Regions from separate parts of the Dankookia sp. GCM10030260 genome, predicted to be linked through region 2. Evidence: predicted binding sites of a transcription regulator. Region 2 holds the regulator's gene; each other region holds the start of a gene.

Region 1 (9,426 bases), on a different contig from region 2:
CACTGCCGGACCATTGGTACCAGCCGATATAGGCGCCGACCGCCAGCACCACCCCGACCAGCACCACCGCGCCGGCGGGCACGCCACGGTCGGGCACCGGCTCGGGGAAGACCAGGTCCGTCTTGCGCGCCACGGTCGGGCCGCTCGCCTCGCGGAAGCGGCGGACCACCTCGGCCTCGTCCAGGCCGAGGCTGCGCGCATAGGTGCGGACGAAGCCGACGGCATAGGCCGGCGCCGGCAGGTCACGGACCCGGCCTTCCTCCAGCGCCGCCAGGTAAACCCGGCGGATGCGCAGCGACTGGGCCAGATCCTCGATCGACAGGCCAAGCGCGAGGCGGGCATCGCGCAGTTCGGCGCCGAGCCGAGCAGGCTCGCCGTTGCCGGCTTCGAACTGGGACAGGCGCTTCATGTCGTCGGGCACGCCTCGCGATGTAACCCGGTCACGCCATGACGGCAAATCGAATTCACGGCTGCGCGATCAATCGTCAGGCAATGGACCCGAGCCTGCCACGGCCCGGGCCCGGCTGTCACGCGACGGCGGGCTGCCGGGCGGCGAGCGCGGCCTCCGCCTGGGCCATCAGCTCGGCGATGATCTCGGCCACCGGCTGTTCGCGGCCCACCATGCCGACACTCTGGCCGGCCATCAGGCTGCCCTGCTCGACATCGCCGTCGATCACCGCGCGGCGCAGCGCGCCGGCCCAGAAATGCTCGATCTCGAGCTGCGCTTCGTCCTTGGTCACCACGCCGGCGGTGAAGCGCTCCAGCACCACCGCCTGATGCTCAATGAAGCGGCGGGTGCCCTCGTTCTGCAGCGCGCGCACCGGGATCACCGGAAAGCGCGGGTCGATCTGCACCGTCGGCAGGGCGTCGCGCGCCGCGCCGCGGATGAAGGCCTGCTTGAATTTCGGATGGGCGATGGATTCGGTCGCGCAGACGAAGCGGGTGCCGAGCTGCACGCCGGCCGCGCCCATCTCGAGGTAGGACAGGATCGCCTCGCCGCGGCCGATGCCACCCGCCACGAAGACCGGAACCTCCCGGGCCATGCTCGGCAGGATCTCCTGCGCCAGCACGTTGAGGCTGACCGGGCCGATATGCCCGCCGGCCTCGGATCCCTCGATCACCAGCGCGTCGGCGCCTGACCGCACGAGCTTCCGGGCCAGGGCCAGGGCCGGGGCGAAGCAGACCACCTTTGCGCCGCCCTCCTTGGCCCGCTTGATGGCGGCGCCGGGTGGGATGCCGCCGGCGAAGACGATATGCGTCACGCCGGCTGCCAGGCAGGTCTCGACCAGCTGGTCCAGCCGCGGGTGCATGGTGATGAGGTTCACGCCGAAGGGCTTCGCGGTCAGCGCCTGGGTGCCGGCGATCTCCTCGGCCAGCCGCGGCGGCTCCATCGCGCCGCAGGCGATGACGCCGAAGGCCCCCGCGTTGGACAGCGCGGCGACCAGGTGCCGCTCGCTCACCCAGGACATCGCCCCGCCCATGATGGCAACGCGGCTGCCGAAGAAGGCGGCGCCGCGCGCCATCAGCCGGTCCAGCGCGGCCGCGGAAGCGGTGGTGGCGGGGGCGATCATGTCCATCGCCCTACGCCGCCGGGCCGTCGAGGCCGTAGGCGGTGTGCAGCGCGCGCACCGCCAGCTCGGTGTACTCGGCCGAGATCAGGACGCTCACCTTGATCTCGCTGGTCGAGATGACCTGGATGTTGATGCCCTTCTCGGACAACGCCCTGAACATGGTGTTGGCGACGCCGGCATGGCTGCGCATGCCCACCCCCACGACGCTGATCTTGGCGACCTCGGGGTCGGCCAGGATCGCCTCGAAGCCCAGCTCCGCGCGGGCCTTCTCCAGCGTGTCCTGCGCCCGGGCCAGGTCGGCCTTGCCGACGGTGAAGGTCATGTCGGTGGTGGCGTCGGCGCCGATGTTCTGCACGATCATGTCGACGTTGCAGTTGGCCGCGGCCAGCGCGCCGAAGACGCCAGCGGCGATGCCGGGCCGGTCCGGGACCCGCCGCAGCGTCACCTTCGCATCGTCCCGCGAATAGGCGATGCCGCTCACGATGGGCTGTTCCACGATCTCGTCCTCATCCACCACCAGGGAGCCTGGCTTGTCCTCGAAGCTCGATAGCACCTGCACCCGGACCCGCTGCTTCATGGCGAGCTCGACCGAGCGGGTCTGCAATACCTTGGCGCCGACAGAGGCCAGTTCCAGCATCTCCTCGTAGGCAATGCGGTCCAGCTTGCGGGCGCGCGGCACGATGCGCGGGTCGGTGGTGTAGATGCCGTCCACGTCCGTGTAGATGTCGCAGCGGTCGGCCTTGACCGCGGCCGCGATCGCCACCGCCGAGAGGTCCGACCCGCCGCGGCCGAGCGTGGTCACCCGGTTGCGGGCCGGCTCGATCCCCTGGAAGCCGGCGATCACCGGCACTTGGCCCTGCTGCATGCGCTCGATCAGCAGGCTGCCGTCGATGCTCTCGACCCGGGCCTTGCCATGCGCGCCGTCGGTGACGATCGGGATCTGCCAGCCCTGCCAGGACCGCGCCTCGACGCCCACGGTCTGCAGCGCGATGGCGAGCAGGCCGATGGTGACCTGCTCGCCGGTCGCCACCACCACGTCGTATTCGCGGGCGTCGTGCAGCGGCGACAGCTCCTGGCACCACTTGACCAGCTGGTTCGTGGCGCCGGACATGGCGGAGACGACGACGGCAACCTCGTGCCCGGCCTCGACCTCGCGCTTCACGCGGGCGGCGACGTTGCGGATACGGTCGAGATCGGCGACGGAGGTGCCGCCGAACTTCATCACGATGCGGGCCATGGGGCGCTTCTTGGTGGGAAATTGGGTGGTGCAGGCAATGGGTCGCGCGGTTGCGCCCGCGCGAAGGCCGGCACAGATACCCACCCGGACCCCGCGCTGCAACATTCGCGAGGGGCATGACGAGGATGCGGCACATGGCGCAGGTCGAAAGCGGCACGGCGATCGGGGCGGAGATCGCCAAATTCGACCGGCTGGCAGCCGAATGGTGGGACCCGAAGGGGCCGATGCGGCCGCTGCACGCCATGAACCCGGCGCGGATGGGCTGGATCATCGCCCGCATCGCCCGGCGGCAGGGCCGCGACCCGGCGGCCGAGCGGCCGCTGGCGGGGCTCAGGGTGCTCGATGTCGGCTGCGGCGCCGGGTTGGCGAGCGAGGCGCTGGCCCGGGCCGGCGCCACCGTGACAGGGCTGGACGCGGCGGGATCGGCCCTGGCGGCGGCCCGCGCCCATGCCGCGGCAGGGGGCCTGGCGATCGACTACCGCGAGGGCCGGCCGGAGGACCTGCTGGCCACGGGCGGCAGCGGGTTCGATGCGGTCCTGGCGCTGGAGGTGATCGAGCACGTCGCCGACCGCGAGGGCTTCTGCCGGCACCTGGCCGGGCTGGTGACGCCGGGCGGGCCGGTGTTCCTGTCCACCCTCAACCGCACGCCACGCTCCTGGCTGATGGCCAAGTTCGGCGCCGAATACCTGCTGCGGCTGCTGCCGGTGGGGACGCATGACTGGCGGATGTTCGTCCGCCCGGCTGAGCTGGGCGCGAAATTACGGCAGGCGGGGCTGCGGGTGGTGGACATCGCCGGGCTGAGCATGGACCCGCTGACCGGGCGCTGGAGCACGGGGCGCGATGTCGGGGTGAACTACCTGGTGATGGCGGCGGCGGGGTGACCCGCGCCTATTGCCGCCGCGCCTCGCCGGTGCGGCGGCCGGATGGGTCGTAGAAGCGCGTCGTGTCGCCGCGTGTCTCGGCCCGGCCGGTGGAGCGGCCGGCGCCGTCGTAGAAGCGGGTCGTGTCCCCCCGGCGCTCGGCGCGGCCGGTGGAGCGCCCGGTCGGATCATGGAAACGGCCGCCCTCGGCCCGGCCGGTGCTGCGACCGGCCTGGTCATAGAACCGCGTGGTGCCGTCCCGCGTTTCCGCCCGCCCCGTGCTGCGCCCGGCGCTGTCGTAGAAGCGAGTTGTCCCGCCACGGCTCTCCTGCCGCCCGGTGGCGTGGCCGGCGGCGTCGTAGGTCCGCAGCGTCTCCTGCGCCGAGGCTGCCCCCGCCAGCAACACCAAGCCCAGGACCAGCCAGCGCATCCGTCTCACCCGTCGGCGCGCGGCACCCAGGGCAGGCGCGCGATCTCGATCCCCTCCTCCTGCAACGCCTCGGTATCGGCCTCGGAGGCCTCACCGTAGATGCCCCGGCGGTCGCTCTCGCCGCGGTGCATCCGACGCGCCTCCTCGGCGAAGCCGGGGCCGACATAGTCGCAATTCTTCTCGACCTCGGCCCGCATCCGCTGCAGCAGGGCCACCACCTGCGCCGGCACCGGTCCGGCGGCAGCCTGGCTGCTGCCCGGCGGCGGCAGCGGTGGTGGCGCGGCGGCGGCCGGCGGGGCCGGCGGCGGCACCACTTCCTTCACCCGGCTGCGGCCCTTCTTCGGGATGGCCGGGGCCATCAGCCGCTTGGCGACCTCGGTTGCGCCGCAGACCGGGCATTCGACGAAACCGGCCTTGGCCTGCGCCTCGAAGCCGGCACTGTCAGGGAACCAGCCGTCGAACTCATGCCCGGCATCGCAGCGTAGATCGTAATGGATCATCCCAAGCTTTCCCCGGCCCGCGGCATCGCCCGGACACGAACCTTCATTATAGGCCGGCACTCCGCCATTGGGAGTGCCAAATTCTTGCGCGGACGTAAAGATCCTCGGCACGCCATGCCGGGATGGCCGCCCCGGGCCGCCGCGCCCCGTGTCACTGCGGTCATCGGCGGGCCTCAGGCCGCCAGCAGCGGGTCCAGCTTGCCGGCGCGCTCCAGCGCGGCGAGTTCGTCCGACCCGCCGATCGCGGTGCCATCGATGAAGATCTGCGGCACCGTGGTGCGGCCGCCGGAGCGCGCGATGGCGTCCTTGCGGGCCTGCGAGCCATTGGGCGCGTCCAGCTCCTCGAAGGCGACGCCCTTCTTGCCGAGCAGCGCCTTGGCGCGCTCGCAATAGGGGCAGAACAGGGTGGTGTAGATTTCGACCTTGGGCATGCCATGCAGTTTGGTCCGGCGGGCGCCGCGGTCAAGCACCCGTCACGGCACGGCAAGAAGCAGGGTAATGACCGGGCTGGCCAGCAGGAAGCCGATGGCCACCATGGTCAGCAGCCTGGCCGGCGGATCCTCGTCCCCGGCACCGATCCGCCGCTGCCGGGCCGGCAGGGCGAAGGATGACGTGGTGCCCAGCGGCGGGCCCGATGCGGGCTCGGCACCATGCGGGATGCTGGACATGCGGCCTCCTGCTGCCTGTCGACACCTGACAGGGTCGCGCCTTGGAATGAACTCCGGGTTAGCGCGGCTCGCCAAAGATCGATATCCGCGTCCGGATCGATAACCTGAAAACAAACCACCCGTGCCGGAGGCGGCCGCCAGGTCAGCGCGGCGCCTCCAGCCGGGGATCGGGCACCCGCGCCGCCGCCAGCACGTCCACCGCCGCGGCGCCGGCCGCCAGCAACGCCCGGGCACAGGCCTCGGCGGTGGCGCCCGAGGTCATGACATCGTCCACCAGCAGCACCCGCCGCCCGGCGATCCGCGCGGCGCCGCGGCGGGAGACGGCGAAGGCCTCCGCCAGCAGCGTCGCCCGCGCCGCCGCGCCGAGTTCGCCGAGCGGCGGCGTCGGCTGCACCCGCCGCAGCACATCGGGAAGTTGCGGGATGCCGGAAAGCCGGGCCAGCCGGGCGCCCAGCAACGCCGCCTGGTTGTAGCGGCGCGCGAGCAGCCGCCGCCAATGCAGCGGCACCGGGGCGATGAATTCCGCCCGCGCCAGCAGCGCCGCCCCGGCCCGGGCCATATGGCGGGCGAGCGGGCCGGCCAGCTCGGTGCGGTCGGCATGCTTGAAGGGCAGCACCAGGCGCCGCGCCCCCTCGTCATAGCGCAGCGCGGCGCGGGCGGCGTCGAAGGCGGGCGGCCGGGCCACGCAGGCGGGGCAGGCCGGCCCCGCTCCGGCATGCGGGAAGGGCACGCCGCAGTGGGCGCAGAGCGGCGCGGTGACGAAGGACAGCGTCCCGAAGCAGGCGCCGCAGAGCGCCCCTTGGGCATCCACCGCGGCATCGCAGGTCAGGCAGTGCGGCGGCAGCACCGCATCCAGCGCCGCCAGGCCGAGCCGCCGCAGCACCATGCCGGCTGCCGGAAGGCTAGGCCTGGCCGAAGCGCGCATCGCCGTCGCGGGCGACCTCATGCACCAGGTCGATCTCCCAGGAGAGGTATTCGCGCATCGCCGCCTCCACCCCGTCGTTGCGGTCATAAGGGCGGAGATAGACGTCGATGCAGTCGGCATCCGCGGGGTCGCGGCGGTCCGCTTCCAGCGGCAGGCCGGCCGCCTTCCAGGCGGCGATCCCGCCGGCCAGCAGCGCCACGGGGCCGAGGCCGAGCGCTTCCAGTTCCGGCACCGCCAGCCGGCCGATGGCCTCCTCGGCCGCGACGACCACGATCCGCCGGTCCGCGGCCAGGCGCGTCCGCAGCGCCGCCAGCCGGGTCCGCACGCCCCAGAGCGCGCCGGGCGGATGCCCCTCCCGGAAGTCGAGCGAGCGGGTGAGCTGGATCACCTGCGCGGTGCCGGCCTCAAGCGCCACGGCGAGGTCCGCCGGCGTGACGGTGGCGGGCGAGAGCGCCGCGGCCTCCGGGCAATCGGACTGCCAGGGGCCGGTCTCGAGCGGGCCGGCGAGACCGTCGGTGAGGACATAAACCTCCCAGCCGCCGAGCTGGCGCAGCCAGCCGCCGGTCATCCGGGCCCGCACCCCGGTATCGTCCACCAGCACCACCCGGGCGCCGCGCACCGCGATCCAGTTGTCGCTCCCCTGCACGAGCTGTCCGCCCGGCGCCATGCGGCTGCCCGGCAGGTGGCCGGCCAGGTATTCCTCCGGGTCGCGGACATCGAGCACGTGCGTGGTGCGCGCGGTGTCAGCCAGCAGCGCCGGCAATGCGGCGCGGTCGATGGTCTTCACCCCCCAGCGCTCCGCGAAGGCCCGGGCGCGGTCCAGCGCCAGGGGCAGGCTGGCCGGGGTGCCGCGCGGGAAGCTGGCGGTCCTGCCGCGGTCGCAGGCGAAGCCGGCCAGCTCCCAGCCCATGGTGCCGTTGCGCAGGGCGACGACCTTGTTCGGCACGCCGGCGCTGCGCAGGCTCTCGGCCCCCATGATCGACCGGGTCCGGCCGGCGCAGTTCACCACGATGGTGGTGCCGGGCGAGGGCACCATGTCGCCGATCCGGTAGACCAGCTCGCCGCCAGGCACGTCGATCGCGCCGGGGATGGACATGCGGTGGAACTCGTCCATCGGCCGGCTGTCGAGCACGACCATGTCCTGCCCGGCCTCCATCATCGCCCGCAGCTCGCCGGGGTCGACCGAAGGGGTGTGGTACTGGTGCTCGACCCACTCGCCGAAGGCCTTGGAGGGGACGTTGACGCCGGAGAACAGCACGTAGCCGGCGGCTTCCCAGGCCCGGGTGCCGCCCGCCAGCACCGACACATCGGTGCAGCCGATCGTCGCGAGGATCGCGGCCAGCGTCTCGGCCAGCCCGCCCTCCCCGCCATCGACGCAGCAGATCCGCACGCCAAGGCGCGGCAGGATGGCGCGTGCCCGCGTCTCGGCCCGCGACAGGGCGCAGGGATTGGCCCAGAACAGATGCGACCTGCCGAACTCGCCATCCTCCCGCGCATCGAGGATCGCCAGTTCCCCGCCATCGCCGATCCAGGCCTTCAGCGTCGGCGCGTCGATCATTTGCATGGTCGTCTTCTCCCCCGTTTCGCCGGCCAGCCTAGACCCGTGGGCAGCGGGGCGACAAAGGGGTGAAGCGCGTCACAGCAGGCCTTCCTGGCGCAGCGAGACATGCCGGCCGTTGCCGATGATGATGTGGTCGTGCAACGCGATGCCGAAGACCATGGCGGCGGCCTTGATCTCCCCGGTCATCTCGATGTCCGTGCGCGACGGCGTCGGGTCGCCGCTAGGGTGGTTGTGCACCAGGATCATCGCCGTCGCCTGCAACTCGAGCGCCCGCTTCACCACTTCCCGCGGGTAGACCGGAGTGTGGTTGACCGTCCCCCTGCCCTGCACCTCGTCGGCGATCAGCCGGTTGCGGGTGTCGAGGTAGAGGACGTGCACCTCCTCCACCCGCTCCCGCGCCAGGTGCGCGGTCAGGTAGTCGATCAGCCGGTCCCAGGAGTTCAGCACGACGGTCTGCTTGAATTCCTCGCGCGTCAGGCGGAGGGCTGCGGCCTGCACCGTCTTCAGCGCCGCGGTCCCGGCATCGCCCAGCCCCTCGACCCCGCGCAGCTCGATCGGCGGGGCGGCGATGGCGTTGGCGAAGCTGCCGAAGCGGTTGAGCAGGGCGCGGGCGATCGGCTTGGTGTCGCGCCGCGGCAGGGCCAGGAACAGCACCATCTCCAGAAGTTCGTGGTCCAGCACCGCTTCGGGGCCGGCGACCAGCAGGCGCTGCCGCATCCGGGCGCGGTGGCCGAGATGGCCGGGGGTCTCGGCATCCTCGGCCGTGTCGGGCAGGCCTTCCAGCGGCAAGCCCGGCAGGCGGGGCGCCGGCGCTGGCCGGCGGCGTGGCGCCGCCGCGGTGCGTGGGCTGCGGGCCGGCTCCGGCAGGGACAGCAGGCAAGATAGCCCCGCGTCAGACAGCCCGGACCTCGGATCGGCCTTACCCATTTTGCCCACCTGCGGGTTGTGCAACGCAGGCGATCATAACGATTTGGAGGATTTCGTCTACGAAAAGACGATCCGACCCCGGAACCGTCCCGGCGGCAGGGCGAAGGTTCCGGTCAGCAGCAGGGCACGAAGAAACCAGGCCGGTAGGATGGCTACCGGACGTGGGCGCGCAGTTATGTCATGCCTGTGCATAGTGCGGTTCGCATGGCATCTCGCGCCCCGTTCCTCGCCTGCGCTTGATGCACGTTCGAGTGACATGATCCTCAATCGACCGACTCTTGCGGTGCCGCAAGGCCGGCAACCGTCGCGGTGCGAAGCTCGGCAAGTGTCAAGACACCGAGGGAAACAATGTCAAAACGTTTCGTATTGGCAGTTCTTGCCGCCAGCATCAGCTTGGCCGCCTGTACAAAGCCGGAAGCGCCGCGCACCGCGCCGCCCATGGCTGGTACGGCCGCTGGCACCTGCGACGACCCGATGTCCGGCGCGGCCCGCGACCGGGCGGGCACCGGCTGCCTCGCCGGTGCTACCCAGGGCACGCCGCGGATCGCCGGATGCGATGTCGGCGGTCCGCAGGTTGCCTATCGCGGCCTGCCCATGGGCACGGTGGGCGACCCGAACCGGCGGCTCGGCCAGTATGGCATGCAGCAGAGCTGCCCCTGACCGGGTCGCCGGTCGCGCGGCATAGCCGCACGCGACATTGTCCGGGAGATCTCCTCCCGGACCGGTTCTCGCGGATCAGCCCGAATA
Region 2 (9,426 bases):
GCTTGATCGAGGCTCGGCAGTGCGGATGGAGAATTTCGGTTGCGGGGCCCCGGAAGGGGAAAGGCATCGAGGGGCATAGCGGGAGATTTCCGGACTGGGGGTTGTCCAAACCGAGAGCCGTAGTCCTTGGGGGGAGGCCGCCGGCTTTCGCGCGCAGGCAGTATTATCCACGATTAATTTCGATGCTGATAAATTGCCTGTGGGTTGTGTTGTCGCAGACGGTGCTACGACGAAGGCCCGTGAGAAGGACGTGACACCTCTCCGACGATGCCGCCGCCTGATCGCAGGCGGGACGGCGCCCTCGGCTGAGGTCCTGGGCGACGCTCTCGGCGACCGGATGCGCGGACATCCGCATGCCGCAGCACGGCCACTGCCGGATCGCCAGGCAACCGCCATCGATCGGCAGCATCATCCCCATCACCCACCGGCTCGGCCTCGGCCCCCTCGACTCGAATCCGTTCAGCACGTTCCTCTGCCGGTTGCGCCGGCGGCTTACCAGGACGACCTTGGCGCCTTCCCGCGCAAACAGGATGGCGGGAGCGCCGCCGTTGCCCACGCCCTCCGGCCGCCACCCGCGCCGGTCACGATGGCGACCTTGCCGGCCAAGCGTCCCGCGCCTGCTACCTACTCAGCATCCATGGGCGCTCCGGTTTCGCGCGATGATGCGTGGAAGACACACCGGGCATGGCAGCGCTGCTGCATTGCGAAATCAACGTGTATATTTTCTACTTATAGTGGAAGATCGACCTGCAACCCCCTGTTTTCTCCATGGATGGACCGCCATGCTGGTCGCTCAGGTCGTGACCGAAGCCGAATACCGACATGCCCTCGGCGAAATCCGCCGCCTGGTCGCGTCGGAGCCCGATCGCGACACGCCGGCTGGCGATCGGCTGGAGACCTTGACCTCCCTCGCCGAGACGTTTGAGGCGGAACGCCTTGTGCTGGACCTTGCCGACATCGACGCTCGGTAGGCCGGTTTTGTCGGGTGACGGGTGCGGGACGGGCCGATGAGCGAAGGCGCCGCCGCCAGCGCCGAGCAAACCTGCCCGGGTCCGTCCCATCCCGATTGCAAGCCCCCGCCCCCCCGCACGACGATGCTTGCCCGTGGGTGGCAGAGACGCGTCTTCCTCACCGGCCGCGAAGGCGCCACGGCCGATCTGTGGAGCGAGGCGAGACAGGTCTGGCTGGCGGGGTTCGGCCAGTCAGGCGGGTGACCCGCGCTGCGGCCTAGCCTGCCGCGGCCTCTCGTCTGCGCCGCGCTTCATAGGTGCCGGCATGACACCGCGCCAGCCGCAGCAGCGGCGCATCGATGCCCAGCGTCGCGGCCCGCTCCACCATGTCGCCCAGGACATGCTCGCCCTCGGCCGCGCCGCGCCGCTCGATATCGCGCAGCATGGAGGCGGTCAGCGGCGAGCCCTCCTTCGTGAGAAAGCCGGTGACAGCCGCGATGGCCGAAGGACGCGGCTCATGGCCGGATTTCGCCGCCACCGCACGGCATTCGGCGAACAGCGCCAGCAGCGCATCGCGGCCACCGGGGGCAGCGAGGATGTCGCCGACGCTCCCGCGCATCATGCATGTTGCGCCTGCCAAGGTGGCGAGACCGACCCACTTCTCCCACATCTCCTGGACGATCTCGCTGCTGGCCCGCGGCAGGAAGTTGGCCCCGCTGAAGACCGACAGGATGCCATCGACGCGGGTGGAAATGCCGCCCTGGACCTCGCCGAAGATGAGTTGGTGGTCCGGTCCCATGCGATGGACGATCTGGCCTTCTGGGCCGAGGGTGGCGGGTATCTGCGCCACGCCGCCGAGCACGCGTTCCGCACCGAAGCGGGCGGCGAGCAGATCGAGATGCCGCATGCCGTTCAGAACCGGGAGTATGGTGGTCCCGGCCCCAACCGCGGGATTGATGTCGTCCATCGCGGCATCGAGCGAATATGCCTTCACCGCAAGCAGGATGAGATCATAGGCGCCGTCCAGACCGCCTGCCTGGACCGTGCGGGGCTTGAGGTCGGCATCGCCGTGCAGGCTGTCGATGTGCAGTCCCAGGCGCGCGATCTGCTCGGCGCGGCGCGGCCGGACCAGGAATGTCACGTCGCGTCCAGCCTCGACCAGCCTGCCGCCGAAATAGCCGCCCAGGGCGCCCGCACCGACCACCAGAACCCGCATGACATTCTCCTCGATGTCCGAAACGTCGGTACCGCGTGCCGGGGAGCCTATGCCTGAACGGGCGCTCACCGCCATGGCGCGGAACGGCTAACCGCGGTGCCCTGACGAAGCGCCCGCAGCGCGACCTCTGCTCCCGTGATGGCGTATTCGAAATGGAAGCAGCCGCCCGCCTCTCCCATTTCGGGAATGTCATGGGATGCCGCCCCTCTTCATCGGTTTGTCAGGCGACGAGATATGCTCGGATCGGCTTCAATCCATGTGCCCCATGCGGCACCGGCCGCGCCGATCTTGCAGCAACGAATGGACGGATGTCTGCCGCGGCCGGCGGCTCATTCGTGGCCAACAAGCTTGAGGTGTTCACGATGCGCAGGATGGAACAGGCAGCAGCCGAAGCGGACGGCGCTCCGCTCGACGCTTGGCTGCGTCACGCGCTGCGTCAGGCATTCGGGGGAGTGCTCATCGAGCCGCTGCCGTCCGACCTTCTGGCCCTTGCCGCCGGTCAAGGGCAGTCCCCCAGCGTGCAGATGGTGGGCCAGGGCAAGCGACTGTCAGTCGGTCAGTAGCGGCGTGTGGCAGGCGGTAACGTAGCGACGTGCAGCGACCGAGCACACGCGGATGCGTTGCCGCCTCACCGTCTCAGGCCCGCACCAAACGTCCGGCGATGATAGATTGTTCGCTGGCCGACGATGAAAAGCCAAATCGGGATGCTGATAAATGGATGCGCCACCGCGGAAGCCGACATCCTGGGAACGAGCCCAGGTCGATATCAGCAAGGCACCCGAAATCGTGGGGTGGTGCAACAAGTGGAAGGTTACGCCGGAGCGCCTGAAAGCCGCTGTCGCCGAGGTCGGTACATCTGCGGTCGACGTCGCCAGGGCACTGGGAAAGGGTGGCTGAGATTTGCCCAGCTAAGCGGACAGGGTGGCCCTGGCATCACAGCCTGAGGGCATCGTACCCCAAGGGCCACGATGAAAGTGGGACATCTCCCATGTACCGTCATCCGACCAAAGGATGCCGGGCACCCAGTTCCCGTCGTGCGACGCCTCCAGGCCGTAGGGCAGGCTCGGCGCCGCCTGTTGCCGCTCGAGAGCGTGCCGGTACCCTGGCGATGATGCCTCACCGCCGGTGAGCTCGTTGAAGGGGGTCCGGTGGATGATGCTCCAGAGACCGACCTGGAGCGAAATCGGCCGCCCGGCACCGCGCTGAACTTCCTGGCTGCCGCTCGGGCGGACCAGCGGCACAAGGTGGTCCCGGATGGCGAGGACGCGATCGTCGCCCGAAGAAGCCAGCGTCCAGCGTCATGCTCTCCTCCCGCGGTGCCCAGCATCCTACGCCGGCCCGAAACACCGATCCGCGGTCGATAACGCAGGCGGTGGCACTGCCGACGCCCGCAGGGCTTCCAGTCACGCTGGAGAATGCCAGCGGCGAAGGGTGGCCCTGTTGGCGGCGCCTCGCGCCGGTGTCCTGGCCCGGTCGTCGTTCGGCGGCAGCGGACCCACCGCGCGCCATCCGTACCGCGCTCCCTGTCCGTCTCCCTCGCGGCTGCCGCATCGGCCGCAGCGACCTGCTGAAGCGTGTCCCGCGGCCTAATATCTCATTCCCGAGAGGAGACCGATCAACAGCGCCAGCGTGGCGCCTGTCTCACGGGAGCCGCCTGCGTCCCGAGTTGCCACGGACGACTGTCCATCCGCGTGAAAATGCGGCGCTGCATCGACAATCGGGCGACCTGCGCGGCATCCGCCGGGACGAAGGCACAGCCATATGCTGCCGTTGCGTCGAACCGTTCCCGCGCGAGGTCCATGTCGTGTCTCGCCTGTGCCGTGGCGAAGCTGCAATCAAGCCGGTCCATTGACGGCTCGAAAGCAAAGGACTCGCAGCCGCGAACGCGACAGCGGGTCATGAAGGCTGGCTCCCAGCCTGGTCGGTCTGCCCAACCTGCACACGACGCGTGTTGGCTAGAAGCCGGGCATCGGACAAAAAGGCCTTGCGCCGGCCATGACCTGATCGCCAGACACCGCGCTCGATCTTCTATCGAGCCTAATAGTGTGCAACAAGCGCAAGTTGAGAGCGCGCGGCCGTGGTCACAAGAACGACCATGCCCGGCCGACGCGCGACGATTTTCATCGGTTCGCTGCGTCGGGTAGGCACTGCCGCCCTCAGGCCAGCTTGAGGTTCGCCGCAGCCTCCTTGCCGCGCTCCTTCACGACCTCGAAGCTGACCCGCTGCCCGTCGTTCAACCCATTCAGCCCCGCCGCCTGCACGGCAGTGATATGGACGAACACGTCCTTGCCGCCGCCCTCAGGCTGGATGAAGCCGAAGCCCTTGTCGGCGTTGAACCATTTCACGCTGCCGGTAGCCATGCGACGTTCGCTCCCTGTTGGGCCAATGCTGGCCCACCGCTGCCGACCTTCGGCGGCGCACGGCAGGAAGCATATCGGCCGAGTAGCCCGCAGTCGACCTATCCTGGCCGGCGGGAATATTTGTACCCTAGCTGGTGGGGATGCTCGAAATTCTGCCCGAGCCTTCCTCGACGATCACGCCCTCGCTGGGTTGAGGCTCGACGGCTGCCTGTCCCACCTGCCCACCGTCCGGGTTGGCACGTGGACGCTCGCTCAAGAGGACGCGCTGCAGTTCGGGCGAGCATTGTCGCGCGATGCTGTCGCTGAGTCCCATCTTCTCGGACCGCTGCCACAGATCGGCGCGCTGCTCGGGCGTCAGGTGGTCCGCCACCATCGCCAGCGCGCGATCGAGTAGAGCGATGAGGTCACGGTCTAGGAGAGCGTCGGAAGTCGGGGTGTTTGCCATGGCCGATCGCAGCACGTGGGCATTCCGGCTGCAAGGGTTGTGGCCGCTGGCGTTTGATGCCGTCGACCGTTGAGACACGAGATCGTTGGCCATGTCCCGTTCGCGCTTCGCTGTCCGGGCACTGACGAGGGCGGGACAGTCAGCCGGCAAGCCCATCCTCGTTCATCTCCATGGCCGCATCGACTCTGGCAGGCCATCAGCCTCATTCAGGCGCTGCCCGCCAGCCCATCACCTCCTCCTCCGCAACTGGATGAAGGGCAAGGACACCCTATTCGCCGAACATCGTCTCGGCCAAAGCGTAGGGCGGGCCATTGAAGCCACTCGGTCGCGTCGAGAATCGACACGACCTGGCGTCTCCTTCCCGCCCATCACGAGCGCGATCTCGGCCGCGTCGAGCCGAATGGCAATCACGGTACGTCGGCCAGCATCCGCGCAACGCCAAAGGGCATGACCGCCGGTGAAAGCCCGGCCCATGGCGAATTCGCTGTGCTGCATTTCTCCATTGCCCCGGATGCCTGTCTTCACTGGCGCGCGACCGATCATCATCCGATAGGCCGGCGCGCACTATCGATCGCTCAGGCGGCAACCTCACCCTCGTCCGGCAGGAATTGGGTTGGGGTAGGGCCGGCGTCGTGCATCACCACCACCGCTACGCCGATTCCATGGACAGGACGGCCGCTTGACCGGAACGCAGGTCACCGTGGCGGCGGGGGAGGTCCCCAACCAGCCAACGCGCCTTGTCATGGATCAATCCGGCCTTCGTACGGATTTTGACCCACGTCGCCGAAGCCTTGGTGTTACGCCCATAGATAGACACAATCGAGGCGATCATGCGGCAGAGCGTGCATCTGATGGCTGCGGCGTCGCTCCTGGGCATGGCGCCTCTGGCAGCGGTCGCGCAGCAGGAGGTGAACTTCCAGCGGCCCATCTTCACCACGCAGGGTACGGCCCTGTGTGCAACCCAAGGCCAGATCGCAGAATTGCGTCGCGCGCTGGATGACCAGGATCGTGCGACCATTCAGCGCATCGTCGCCGGCCCTTGTACCCTGGTCGGTCCGAACATCCGCCTGACCGTGGTGGCAGCCCCCGGCAGCTATGATCCGGATGTCGAAGTTCGGGTCGGGCCCGCCTCCGGTCTCGATCGCACGGTGCCACGTGGCAATACGTGGACCCTGAAGGCACTGCTGCGGAATTAGAAGCTTCGTCGCCTGCCGCTGTCGCTTCGGCAGCGCTGCTGCGCCAAGGGTCCAACCATCGGCAGCCACACCAAGCTCTCGCGCCGCTCAACCGCGGCTGGCAGGCCAGCCGGTGCCCGCCATGTCCCGTACCCTGCGGGCATGCTGGGGTTCCCGGCGCGACAGCTACGAGCCAACGAGCAGCACAGACGCGGTGTCGGCGGCTGGGTCGTGGATCGCCGGCAAGACCGCAACATCGGCGTTGTCGAAAGCCTTGGCGATGGTGGTGGCGACTGCATCAAGCTCGTGGAGCCGCCATGCCGGCGGCATCAGGACGTTGATCGCAAGGCGGCGCACGGAAGGCCCCCGCATGCCTGCCGCGCAGGCGGCCAAGACGACGGATTGGCCAAAGTCTGCCGGCTGCTGTCCCCGGTTGGCCGCGGCATGGATGGCGAGGCAAGGACGAGGGCCGCCGATCGCCGACCAGATGTCGGTCGCATCCAACGATACCAGCCCCCGGCAGACGATCGACGACAGCAGGGTTGCCGCCGAAACGGCCAAGACGGGGACGAGGCTGTCTCGATCGTCAGGTACCGGCAGGAGCAGCCGGGCGGGTTGGTATCTTCCATGCCTCGCCCCCATGCAGGAAGCCAGAGGTGCCGACGACGGCCCAACCACGAGCAGAATGGCCATGTGACCGCGGCTGCTGAGGTTGCGGGCTGCGGCACTGGCCTGGGCCGTCGCACGATCGTCCGAGGCATCGCAGCACAGGACGCTGAATGACCAGCGGGCGGCCAGGACGGTCTCGGCGACGTCAGGGCCGGATAGCATGCCGCCCAGCTCTGTCAGCCACCCGGGGTCCTCGTGGCTCCGAAGGGCGGAGCACGCTGCCGCCGCAGCCTTCGCGGCATGCACTCCTGCGACGCCAAAGCCAAACACGGCATGGGCGCTGCCGGGGAATTCCGGCGGCATGGCTGAGACGTGCACCGGGCACTGCGGCGCCGCGGTCGCGGGGCCAATACTCTCCAGCCCCGGCAGCAGTGCCAGCAGGCTGCGCCGGGCCAAAAGCGGCATTGACGAAATCAGGTTATCCATCGCGGTCGAGAGGGTGTGGAGCACCACGTTCTCACCGACCCTCGCCTGTTTGCGCTGTCGATGGAAGGTGCCCTGGGGCAGAGCCGGCAGGTCCTTCGGCTTCCTATGGACCGCGGCCAGCGATACAGCCTGGGGATGAAATGAGAGCGGCGATCGCCCTTCCATGTTGCCATGGTCCCGGCCGGTCATCGGCTGGACGGTTGCGATGCCGGGATGCCTGGAAGGGCAGTATGCGCCGAATCCGACGGACGCGCATGCGGAAGAAGGAATTCTCCCCCATAAGTCCTCCTCCTTACAGGTTTGATTGGCGAAGTGATCTCGGGGGGGATTCCGCGGGCAAGCTGTCCTGGCCAGCCGTGCAGCAGCGCCTGCGTGACGAGGCCAGCCCGTCGTTCGGCCGGCGGACTCCCAAGGGAAAGCCCATTCGACTGGGCCGATACGCAGCCGGCCAGCAAGCCTGATTGGTCCCCGGCCGGGCCCCACCTGATAAAGTGGACTCCGACCTAGCCGAGCGATCCGGCACAGTTGGTTGAGGCGGCTGGAGCGGGCGGGGGGAATCGAACCCCCGACATTCAGCTTGGGAAGCTGACGTTCTACCTCTGAACTACGCCCGCGGCCTGATCCGCGTTATAGTCGCACCTGCCCGGCTTCGGCAAGGCGGCCGGTTGACGCCCCGCCCCCCCCTCCCTAGCCTTCCATACGTGTCCAGACTGGATCCGACCCGCCCGATGATGCCCTTACCGAAAGCGCTGGCCGGCGCGACCGGGGCCTCCTTCGCGGGGCTCGACACCCGAAGCGCTGCGATCCTCCGCGAACTGGTCGAGGTCTACGTGCAGACCGGGGAGCCGGTCGGCTCCCGCACCCTCTCGCGCCGCCTCCCCCTCGGCCTCTCGCCCGCCTCCATCCGCAACGTCATGGCCGACCTCGAGGAGGCCGGGTTCCTCTACGCCCCGCACACCTCGGCCGGCCGCCTGCCGACCGACCGCGGCCTCAGGCTCTTCGTCGACGGGTTGCTGGAATTCGGCGACCTGGGCGAGAGCGAGCGGGAAGCGATCAGCGCTCGCTGCGCCGCCTCCGGCCGCTCCATGCAGGAAACCCTGGCGGAGGCCGGGCAGATGCTCTCAGGCCTGGCCGGCGCCGCCGGCCTGGTGGTCGCGCCGAAGAGCGAGGGGCGCATCCGCCACCTGGAATTCGTCGCCCTCGGCCCCGGCCGCGCCCTGGTGGTGCTGGTGACCGAGGACGGTCAGGTCGAGAACCGGGTGATCGAGGTCCCCGCCGGACTGCCGCCGTCCTCGATGGCGCAGGCCAGCAACTACCTGAATTCCCGCCTCGCCGGCCGCAGCCTGGAAGACGCGAGGACCAAGGTGGATGAGGAGATCACCGCAAACCGCACCGCGCTCGATGCGCTGACCAGCCAGGTGGTGGAAGCCGGCCTCGCCACCTGGGCCGGCGGCGGCGGCGGCAGCCTAATCGTCCGCGGCCAGGCCAGGCTGCTGGAAAACCTCGACCAGCTCGCCCAGGTGCACGAGATCCAGGCGCTGTTCGAGCGGCTGGAGGCGCAGGAGACGGTGCTGAAGCTGCTGGAGCTCGCCCAGCGCGGCGAGGGCGTGCAGATCTTCATCGGCGCCGAGAGCGGCCTGTTCAACACCGCTGGCCTGTCGATGGTGGTGGCGCCCTTCCGCAACGGGCAGGAACGCATCGTCGGCGCCATCGGCGTGATCGGGCCGATGCGGATCAACTACGGCCGGGTGATCCCGGTGGTGGACTATACCGCGCGGGTGATCGGGCGGCTGCTCGGGTAGGCAAGGCCAGGGAGAAGGTCTTCTCCCCGGCCGCGCATCCATTCCTGTCGGGTGGCACCTGACGCGCGGCCGGTCCCGGCTCAGGCAAGGTCGGGGAGGGAATACTCCTCCCTTCCCGACCTTGCCTTCAAGCCGCCAGGCTCGTCTTCGCCGGCACCACGCCGAAGGCGCCCAGCAAACTCTCCCGCAAAGCCTCGCGCGAGAACATCGACTCCGCGTAGGCCGACTGCGCCGCCGACTGCGCCATCCAGGCGGCGTCGTCCCGCAGCAGGCGGACCGCCGCCGCGGCGAAGGCCGCCGCGTCCCCGGTCACCGGCAGGATCTGCGCCAGGTCGGGCAGGCCCTGGGCACCGACCGGCGTCGTCACCAGCGGCAGGCCCTGC
Region 3 (9,426 bases), on a different contig from region 2:
CCCACCGCTACCTGCGCCGGCTGGAGAACGCCACCTTCCGCGGCCAGCAGGTGGCCCGCGCCGCGCTGACGCTGAAGGAGCGCGGCTTCAGCCCCGACGTGCTTTGCTGCCATCCCGGCTGGGGGGAGGGACTGTTCCTGCGCGATGTCTGGCCGGATGCGCGGATGCTCTACTACTACGAATACTACTACACCTCGGTCGGCGGCGATGTCGGCTTCGACCCGCCCGAGGCGCCGGTGCAGATCGACGACGCCTGCCGCGTCCGGATGCTCAACGCCAACCACCTGCTCTGCCTGCAGGCTTCCGACTGGGGCCATACCGCGACGCGCTGGCAGCACAGCCGCTTCCCCGACTGGGCGCGGGACCGGATGTCGGTGGTGCATGAGGGGGTGGATACCGAGGTCATCCGCCGGCTGCCCGACCCCGAGCTCACCTTGCCGAACGGCCGCGTCCTGCGCCAGGGCGACGAGGTGGTGACCTTCATCGGCCGCGGCCTCGAGCCCTACCGCGGCTTCCCCAGCTTCATGCGCGCCCTGCCGGCGATCCTCGAGCAGCGGCCGGCCGCCCAAGTGGTGATCGTCGGCGGCGACGACCCGCATTACGGCTCCAAGCCACGCGAGGGCGGCAGCTGGCGGGAGATCCTGCTGGCCGAGCTGGGCGAGCGGCTGGACCTGTCCCGGGTGCATTTCACCGGCAAGATCACGCACCCGGCGCTGCAGGCGGTGCTCAGCCTGTCCGCGGCGCATGTCTACCTGACCTATCCCTTCGTGCTGTCCTGGTCGATGCTGGAGGCGATGGCGAACGAGGCCCTGGTCATCGGCTCCGCCACCCCGCCGGTGCAGGAGGTGATCGAGGACGGCCGCAACGGCCTGCTGGTCGACTTCCACGCGCCGGAGCAGGTGGCGGCCGCGGTGGTCAAGGCGCTGGCCCGGCCGGAAGCCTACCGCGACCTGCGCCGCGCGGCGCGGCGCACCATCGTCGAGCGCTACGACCTGCAGCGGCGCTGCCTGCCGCAATTGCTCGACCTGATCGACGAGGTGGCGGCCGGGCGGCGGCCGGCGGCTGCTCCCGGCGGCTGAGGGTCGGGCTGCCCTGCCTTTGTTGCGGCGCAGCGCGGCCTGATTGTCGCCGGCGTTCGGTTCCTGTAATCGGCATCACGGACGCATAGGGTGGGCTCGCAGTGATCGTTCCGGTGATCCTTTCGGGTGGTACGGGCACCCGGCTATGGCCCCTGTCGCGGGAGGGCTACCCGAAGCAGTTCTGGCCGCTCGTCTCCGCCCAGACCATGTTGCAGGAAACCGCCGGCCGGGCGCGCGGCGCCGCCTTCGGCCCGCCGCTGGTGGTCTGCAACGAGGCGCACCGCTTCCTGGTCGCCGAGCAGCTGCGCGAGGCCAGGATCGACGGCGCCCGCATCCTGCTGGAGCCGGCCGGCCGCAACAGCGCCCCGGCCATCGCCGCCGCCGCGCTGCTGCTGAACGCCGAGGCGCCGGATGCCGTGCTGTGGCTGATGGCCGCCGATGCGGCGATCACCGACCTGCCGGCGCTGCACGCGGCGCTCGACCTGGCGGTGGTCGCCGCCCGGGCCGGGCGGATCGTCACCTTCGGCATGCGGCCGACGGCGCCCGAGACCGGCTTCGGCTACATCGAATCCGGCGACCCGCTGCCGGACGCGCCCGGGGTGATGTCGATCGCCCGCTTCGTCGAGAAGCCGGACGCGGCCAAGGCGGCGGATTTCCTCGCCGGCGGCCGGCATCTCTGGAACAGCGGCATGTTCGTCGCCACCGCCGCGACCCTGGTGGCGGAATTGGAACGCCACGCGCCCGAGGTGCTGCGCACCGTTGCCCAGGCCCTGGCCGAGGCCGCGCGCGACCTCGAATTCGTCCGGCTCGGCAGCGCGGCCTTCAGCGCGGCGCCGGCCATTTCGATCGACTACGCGGTGATGGAGAAGACCGACCGCGCCGCGGTGGTGCCGGCCGCCATCGGCTGGTCGGACCTCGGCTCCTGGGACGCGATGTGGGAGGTCGCGGCCAAGGATGCCGGCGGCAACGTCGCCGAGGGCCCGGTCGAGATGGTCGACAGCCGCGGCTGCTACGTGCGGTCCGAAGGCATCCTGACCGGCATCGTCGGGCTGCGCGACACGGTGGTGATCACCACCGAGGACGCCGTGCTGGTGATGCCGCGCGACCGGGCGCAGGACGTCAAGCTGCTGGTCGAGCAACTGCGCCGCGCCGGCCGCAAGGAGGCGACCGAGCACCGCCGCATCTACCGCCCCTGGGGCCATTACGAGGGGCTGATCCAGGGCGACCGCTTCCAGGTGAAGAAGATCGGCGTCCGCCCTGGGCAGAAGCTGTCGCTGCAGAAGCATTTCCACCGCGCCGAGCACTGGGTGGTGGTGAACGGCACCGCCATCGTCCACCGCGACGGGGAGGAGATCCTGCTGCGGGAGAACGAGAGCATCTATCTGCCGCTCGGCTGCGTGCATCGGCTGGTCAATCCGGGCATGATCCCGCTGACCCTGATCGAGGTGCAGTCCGGTGCCTATCTCGGCGAGGACGACATCGTACGGATCGAGGATACCTACGGGCGCGCGTGACGCTTTCCCGGCAATACAACCTTGCCGGGAAAGTCACTGGACGCTGCAATGCAGATGTGCAAAATCGACGTGTTGCGCTGATCGGAGTCGCCTGCCTTGCCTGACATGCGCCCGAAGCGGAGCCTCGGCCGGATCGCCTCCCTGACGGTCTTCGGGCTTTGCTTGCTCGGCGCCGCCGGTTGGCTGGTGATCCGGCAGACGCCCGCGGCGCAGCAGGTGGTGGAGACGATCAAGCCCTACGATCCGTTGCAGTAGGGCCGATCCCGCCAGGGCGTGACCGCCATCGCGTGATCCGCTCCACAACTTGGCCACTGCCGTCGCGTTCAGGATGCCGGCGCCGAAGCGGGATCGGGTCGTCCGGTCGGTCCCTTGCGGCGTCGCCGATGTCTGCAGCGGCGTCCGCAGCGCCTCCGGCGGCAGGTCCTCCCAGGTCTTGCGCAGGCGGGCGGCGACGACCACCCCCGCGGCGACGCCGCAGGCGGCCGAGGTGCCGGAATTGTCTTCCCCCTCGAAGGGCCGCAGCGTCTGGCGGAACAGGGGCGGGGCACGGAGGTCGGGCTTCCGCTTTGCCAGCCGCCCCGGCCCCTCGGCCGAATAGCCAACCCAGGAGCCCATCCGTCCGCACCGCGCCGACCGTCAGCACCCGAGGGTGCGAATTGGCGCCGTGGATGCTCCACCCCGGGCCGCGGTCCAACACGCCGCAGCGGCTGGGTGGGCAGGATTGGCCGCAATTGTCGGCGGCGAAGGCCTGGTGCACGCCCTCTCGTCGAGATCCGCCACTTGCTTGTTCAGGGCGTGGTCGATGTTGCTGGAATGGTTGTGCGGCGGCAGCGGCTGGTCCTGCCTGGTGTCCCGGACCGCCCAGGCATTCACCACGACCCACGCCCCGGCTTGGGGATTCCGGTCCCGATAGGCCTTCAGCGCGTCGGTCGACTGGCCGAAGGCGGTATGGGCATAGGACAGGAAGATTCCCAGTCGGTCGATCCGGTCCGACAGCAGCGGGCAGTCCCGCAGCCTGGCGTTCTCCTCCTTGGCGAAGGCGAGCGCGTTGCGGGCGACCATCGCCGCATGGCGGCCCTTGCCGGTGAACGGCAGGCGCTTTTCCCCCGCAAGGGGGGGGGCGTCGACCGACCAGCCGTCGCCGCGCTCGCCCTTGGAGGGGAAATCCGCCGGCAGCCCCTGGTCGACGATGACAAGGTTCACCCGCTGGCCCCGCGCCGTGCAGCGCCCCGGCGTGGATCAGCCGCTCCGCCTCCCGGCGGTCGCCGAAATGGCGCGGGCCCTGGCCCGGGCACCAGCAGGACTGCACCCCGATCGGCCGGTCGATGCCGGCGCGGATGGCGATGCCGGCCGCCTGCAGCTGGCGGATCAGCAGCGCGGCGTTCGGCGCGATGTCGACGAAGGCCGCCACGTCCTCGGTCGGCGCCACCTCGAGCGCCTGGACCCGGTCGGAGGGCCGGTCGGCGAAGCACGGCCCGGGTGTCCGTTCCTCGCGCCGGCAGTCGCCCTGGGCCAGTTCGAGCACCCGGCGGAGGAGCGCGCCCGGGTCGCGAGGCAGGCCGGTTGCGGCCGGGAAGGATATGTAGAACCAGATCGGCTGGGCCGGGTCCATCGAGTGCTTCCGCTCGGGGCATCCCGCGCACGCGGCATCTCGCCTCGCGCGAAAGCGAGAGCCCCTGCCGCACCGTACCCTTGCCAGGGAGCGAAACACGGTGGGACGGGGGGCGTGGTATGCAATCCCTCGTCACAGGAATACCGGCCCGTGTTGCCGGACCAGCCGAAGCGGGGTGACGACGGCGGCCACAGCCTGGTGACGGCCAGGCCGGCCGCCGTCGCCTTTACCGATATCGTCGGCTACTCGATCCTGATGACGACGGAGGAGTGGCGGACCCATGCGCGCTGGATGGCGCCGCTGCGGACCATGATGCGGCCGATCACCACGGTGCATCGCGGCCGGGTGGTAGACCTTCGGGGCGACGGCGTACTGGCCGACTTCGCCACGGCGGCGGATGCGCTGCGCTGGGCGCTCGACCTGCAGCGGGCCATGCTGGAGCACAACCGGCCGGGCGCGGAGACGCCGCATATCGTGCTGCGCATTGGCCCGCATGTCGGCGAGGTCCTGGCGCAGGACCGCACCATCTTCGGCGACGCGGTGAACATCGCCGCCCGGCTGCAGGAACAGGCGCAGCCCAGCGGCATTGCCCTGTCGCAGCCGATGCCTGACCAGGCGGCCGGGACGATGAAGACCGCGGTCGCCACGGCGCGCGGCCTCGGCCTGCTCGAGCTCAAGAACATCGCCCGGCCGATTCGCAGCCACGCGATCGACACCCATGTCCAGCGCGTCGCCCTGCCGCTGCCGCGGCCCTCGATCGCCGTGCTGTCGCTGCACATCCTGGGTGGCGACCCGGCCGACGGGGTGGTCGAGGGCCGCCGGGCGGGATGCCGGGCGCGGCGCGCAGGGAGTGGGGCTGGCCCTAGCGGCCGGGCGGCGGTCAGTTCAGCGAGAAGCGATGGGCGACGTGATCGACCTGGCCGGGCGCGAAGGGCCGGGCCCCGGCGATCTTCACCTCCTTGATGACGGCATCGATCTCGCGCCGCCAATAATCGAGGAAGGCCTCGACCCGGGCATAGTGCGGGCCACGGTCGAGTGTCTGCCAAGTGAATTCGTTGACCAAGCTGCGGTGGTCCGGCAGGTAGTACAATACGCTTACAGTAACGAGCTGGCTGGCATCTTCCGTCTGGCGGAGGAATGGGGCGGCGGTCGGCATCGGGGATCGGGACATCGCTGGCCTTGACTCCAGGGTCTTGAACCGTACTGGGGAATTGTAGTCCTGTGGCCCTAGCGGGGCGGCCTGCAGCCTATCGGTTCAGCGATGGGCCGGCCGCGGCGGATCCCGGCACGGTTCGGCGCCCGGTCGGGCTGCTCGGGTTGCGGTACGCGAACGAAGCCCTTGGTCTCCTGCGGCACGCCTGTCGTCCTTTCCTCAGCCATTTCGGTCCGTCCTCATGGTGCGGCTGGCGATTTCCTCCTGGTGAACGACGCAAGTCTGCTGGGGATGCACCAATGGGCGCAACAAAAAACCTTCAGAATCAGTCTGTTAGCACTCGCACTCGGTGAGTGCTGCAATCCCTTGACGGGGGCGCCGGGTTCGCATAGTTCTCTGGCACTCCTCCGGGGGGAGTGCCAACGGGCTGCTGACGCGGACGCTGGACGGACCTGCCGGTTGAGGAAACGCAAATAGCAAAGGCATCAGGAGAGGACCATGAGCTTCCGTCCCCTGCATGACCGCGTTCTCGTTCGCCGTGTCACGGCCGAAGAGAAGACCGCGGGTGGCATCATCATCCCCGACACCGCCAAGGAAAAGCCGCAGGAGGGAGAAGTCATCTCCGTCGGCTCCGGCACGCTGAACGACAAGGGCGAGCTCCGCGCGCTCGACGTCAAGGCGGGCGACCGCATCCTGTTCGGCAAGTGGTCGGGCACCGAAGTGAAGCTCAACGGTGAGGAGCTCCTGATCATGAAGGAGTCCGACATCATGGGCATTCTCGACACCCCGGCCGTCGCCAAGGCCGCCTGAGTCCGGCGCTGCCGGGGACCGTGGCGCCCAGGGGACATGCCCCGGGCGCCGCGGTCCCGGGCGGCCCGACCGTGCCTGCGACGATCATCAATCCTGCGATCCGCCGCGCAGCAGGGCTTCGGCCCGGCGCGACCGGCGTGAGCGCACCACATGAAGGATAGCCCACATGGCAGCAAAGGACGTTAAGTTCGGCGCCAACGCGCGTGAGCGTATGCTCCGCGGCGTCGACATCCTGGCCGATGCGGTGAAGGTCACCCTCGGCCCCAAGGGCCGCAACGTCGTGCTCGACAAGAGCTTCGGCGCGCCGCGGATCACCAAGGACGGCGTCACCGTCGCCAAGGAGATCGAGCTGGCCGACAAGTTCGAGAACATGGGCGCGCAGATGGTGCGCGAAGTGGCCTCGAAGACCAACGACACCGCGGGCGACGGCACCACCACCGCGACCGTGCTGGCCCAGGCCATCATCCGCGAGGGTGCCAAGGCCGTGGCCGCCGGCATGAACCCGATGGACCTAAAGCGCGGCATCGACAAGGCCGTGACCCAGATCGTCGGCGAGCTCGAGGCCAAGACCAAGAAGATCACGACCTCGGCCGAAGTCGCGCAGGTCGGCACGCTCTCCGCCAACGGCGAGAGCGAGATCGGCGAGATGATCGCCAAGGCGATGGAGAAGGTCGGCAACGAGGGTGTCATCACCGTCGAGGAAGCCAAGTCCATCCAGACCGAGCTCGACGTCGTCGAGGGCATGCAGTTCGATCGCGGCTATGTCTCCCCGTATTTCATCACGAATGCGGAGAAGATGATCGCCGAGATGGAAAACCCCTACATCCTGATCTTCGAGAAGAAGCTGTCCCAGCTGCAGCCGATGCTGCCGCTGCTCGAAGCCGTGGTGCAGTCGGGCCGTCCGCTGGTGATCGTCGCCGAGGATGTCGAGGGCGAGGCCCTGGCCACCCTGGTGGTGAACAAGCTGCGTGGCGGCCTCAAGATCGCCGCCGTCAAGGCGCCGGGCTTCGGCGATCGCCGCAAGGCGATGCTGGAAGACATCGCGATCCTGACCGGTGGCCAGGTGATCAGCGAGGACCTCGGCATCAAGCTCGAGACCGTGACGCTCGCCATGCTCGGCCGCGCGAAGCTGATCAAGATCGAGAAGGAAAACACCACGATCGTTGATGGCGCGGGCGAGAAGTCCGAGATCAACGGCCGCTGCGAGCAGATCAAGGCGCAGATCGAGGAAACCACCTCGGACTACGACCGCGAGAAGCTGCAGGAGCGTCTGGCCAAGCTGGCCGGTGGCGTCGCCGTCATCCGCGTCGGCGGCTCGACCGAGATCGAGGTCAAGGAGCGCAAGGACCGCGTCGACGACGCGCTGCATGCGACCCGCGCCGCGGTCCAGGAAGGCATCGTGCCGGGCGGTGGCACCGCGCTGCTGCGCGCCAGCACCAACCTGCACACGCTGAAGGGGCTGAACAGCGACGAGCAGGTCGGCATCGAGATCGTTCGCCGCGCCGTGCAGGCGCCGCTGAAGCAGATCGCCGAGAACGCCGGCAAGGACGGCGCCGTGGTGGCCGGTGAGGTGCTCCGCACCACCGACTATGCGCACGGCTACGACGCGCAGCTCGACGAGTACAAGGACCTGGTCAACGCCGGCATCATCGACCCGACCAAGGTCGTGCGCACGGCGCTGCAGGATGCGGCCTCGGTCGCGGCGCTGCTGATCACCACGGAAGCGATGGTGGCCGAGCGTCCGGCGAAGGCCTCGGCTCCGGCCGGCGGCCCGGGCGGCGGCATGGGCGGCATGGGCGACATGGACTTCTGATCCCACAAGGATCGAAGTGCCGGATGGGGCGGGACCGCAAGGCCCCGCCCTTTTTCGTGGCCGGTGGCGGGGCCGATTGACAGCATCCGAACGATTGATGATTCTGCGGCACGACCGCTACCCAAGGATTGAAGGACCGGCCCGCGATCCCCGCGAAGGCATCCCATCCGCCGGGTATCGCCGCGCATCGGCGGGGCGAAGGTTCGCAGAGAGGGACGGCGCATGGCCAACATGGTCAAGGGATCGGTGAAGTGGTTCAACGAAAGCAAGGGCTTCGGCTTCATCACGCCTGAGGACGGCAGCAAGGACGTCTTCGTGCATTTCTCCGCCATCCAGAACAACGGCTTCAAGACCCTGGCGGAAGGCCAGCGGGTCGAGTTCGAGGTGACCAACGGCGCCAAGGGACCTTCCGCCGTCAACGTCATGGCGATCTGACGGCTGGTCGTGCCGTCCGTCGGGCTGCATGACCCAAGCGGCGCCCGGACCGAGGCCATGCCACCGGCACCCAGGCAGTCGCATACAAGACGCCCGCTTTATTCTTGCGAATAGTCGCGCCATTCGAAGCAAACCGTAGTCAATGCCGCTGCCGCTTCTCACTGAAATGCGTGTGCAAGGTGTTTGACTTCGCCGGACCGATCTGCGTCCACTTGGCATGCCAGCCGTTCTTGGCCCGCCTTGCCGTGCCCTCCCGGTTCCACCGGGCGCCTTCAAGCCGATCCAGCCCGGTGGTTCCCGCGCGGGCGATCGGCGTCCGCGCCTCAGGACAAGGAGGGTGCGTCGCATGGCGACGGGCACCGTGAAGTGGTTCAACGCGACCAAGGGGTTCGGCTTCATCGTCCCGCAGGACGGCGGCAAGGACGTGTTCGTGCACATCACCGCCGTGCAGAAGGCCGGCCTTCAGGGGCTGAACGAGAACCAGAAGGTCCAGTACGAGGTGGTGATGGAACGCGGCAAGGCTGCTGCCGCCAACCTCAAGCCGCTCTGAGCCCTTCGGGGCCCGGCGCACCGGGCCCCACGATGCTGACTATGCCGGCGCCTGGTCCTTCGGCGATTCCTGCACCCAGACGCGCTTCGCCCCGGCCTGTTGCAGGAAGGCTTCCGCCTGTTCCCGCAGCGCCGCGGTCGCCACGGTGATGCCGAGCGAGGGGCCTTCCGCCCGCATCGCGTCCGCCTGAGCCGCCGGCTGGCGACCCGTGCCGCTCTCCGGCACCGCGGCAGCCGCTGCCTCGCCCGCTGCCAGGGTCGCACCGCCCGCCGCCGCCGCGGCAGCCACCGCCGGCAGCGCCGCGCCGCCGGTGGCGATGACGATCCCCGCCGCCGCCATCGAGGTCGCGGCCGTGCCGATGCCGACGAAATTCTGTCGGAGGTTGCGCCGGTCGGCGCCCTTCGGGTCCTCGTCCGGCACATCGACCTGTTGGTTGTCCGCCGGGCCGGGCTGGGCTTCC

What was found. Region 2 encodes HrcA, which represses chaperone genes, less so after heat shock. Its sites were predicted from a motif close to GTTNGCACTCNCNNNNNGNGAGTGCNAAC; they were not measured.
Region 1: ACFQS7_RS26175 (DUF1178 family protein) is a predicted target of HrcA. The motif match lies at 4,651-4,679, and genes of this name have one in related genera.
Region 3: groES (co-chaperone GroES) is a predicted target of HrcA. The motif match lies at 5,754-5,782, and genes of this name have one in related genera.

Annotation. Positions count from the first base shown of each region.
Region 1 is NZ_JBHTDE010000014.1:37,630-47,055, reverse strand. It holds gene ACFQS7_RS26200 (helix-turn-helix domain-containing protein) at 1-421, opposite strand, end outside; gene ACFQS7_RS26195 (NAD(P)H-dependent flavin oxidoreductase) at 528-1,577, opposite strand; gene ACFQS7_RS26190 (aspartate kinase) at 1,582-2,808, opposite strand; gene ubiG (bifunctional 2-polyprenyl-6-hydroxyphenol methylase/3-demethylubiquinol 3-O-methyltransferase UbiG) at 2,943-3,689, shown strand; gene ACFQS7_RS26180 (hypothetical protein) at 3,697-4,098, opposite strand; gene ACFQS7_RS26175 (DUF1178 family protein) at 4,104-4,598, opposite strand; gene grxC (glutaredoxin 3) at 4,772-5,029, opposite strand; gene ACFQS7_RS26165 (hypothetical protein) at 5,072-5,266, opposite strand; gene ACFQS7_RS26160 (double zinc ribbon domain-containing protein) at 5,409-6,152, opposite strand; gene ACFQS7_RS26155 (rhodanese-like domain-containing protein) at 6,169-7,755, opposite strand; gene radC (RadC family protein) at 7,828-8,679, opposite strand; gene ACFQS7_RS26145 (hypothetical protein) at 8,943-9,119, opposite strand; gene ACFQS7_RS26140 (hypothetical protein) at 9,118-9,339, shown strand; gene map (type I methionyl aminopeptidase) at 9,415-9,426, opposite strand, start outside.
Region 2 is NZ_JBHTDE010000003.1:708,970-718,395, reverse strand. It holds gene ACFQS7_RS14910 (hypothetical protein) at 1-77, opposite strand, end outside; gene ACFQS7_RS14905 (hypothetical protein) at 783-971, shown strand; gene panE (2-dehydropantoate 2-reductase) at 1,228-2,241, opposite strand; gene ACFQS7_RS14895 (hypothetical protein) at 2,502-2,729, shown strand; gene ACFQS7_RS14890 (DUF3606 domain-containing protein) at 2,881-3,063, shown strand; gene ACFQS7_RS14885 (cold-shock protein) at 4,323-4,526, opposite strand; gene ACFQS7_RS14880 (hypothetical protein) at 4,654-5,064, opposite strand; gene ACFQS7_RS14875 (hypothetical protein) at 5,802-6,167, shown strand; gene ACFQS7_RS14870 (hypothetical protein) at 6,333-7,430, opposite strand; tRNA gene ACFQS7_RS14865 (tRNA-Gly) at 7,781-7,855, opposite strand; gene hrcA (heat-inducible transcriptional repressor HrcA) at 7,943-9,043, shown strand; gene ACFQS7_RS14855 (methyltransferase domain-containing protein) at 9,171-9,426, opposite strand, start outside.
Region 3 is NZ_JBHTDE010000001.1:404,778-414,203, forward strand. It holds gene ACFQS7_RS01930 (glycosyltransferase) at 1-1,079, shown strand, start outside; gene ACFQS7_RS01935 (mannose-1-phosphate guanylyltransferase/mannose-6-phosphate isomerase) at 1,181-2,593, shown strand; gene ACFQS7_RS01940 (hypothetical protein) at 2,627-3,208, opposite strand; gene ACFQS7_RS01945 (hypothetical protein) at 3,230-3,796, opposite strand; gene ACFQS7_RS01950 (adenylate/guanylate cyclase domain-containing protein) at 4,356-5,168, shown strand; gene ACFQS7_RS01955 (hypothetical protein) at 5,086-5,376, opposite strand; gene groES (co-chaperone GroES) at 5,857-6,168, shown strand; gene groL (chaperonin GroEL) at 6,335-7,981, shown strand; gene cspE (transcription antiterminator/RNA stability regulator CspE) at 8,213-8,416, shown strand; gene ACFQS7_RS01975 (cold-shock protein) at 8,763-8,966, shown strand; gene ACFQS7_RS01980 (hypothetical protein) at 9,006-9,426, opposite strand, start outside.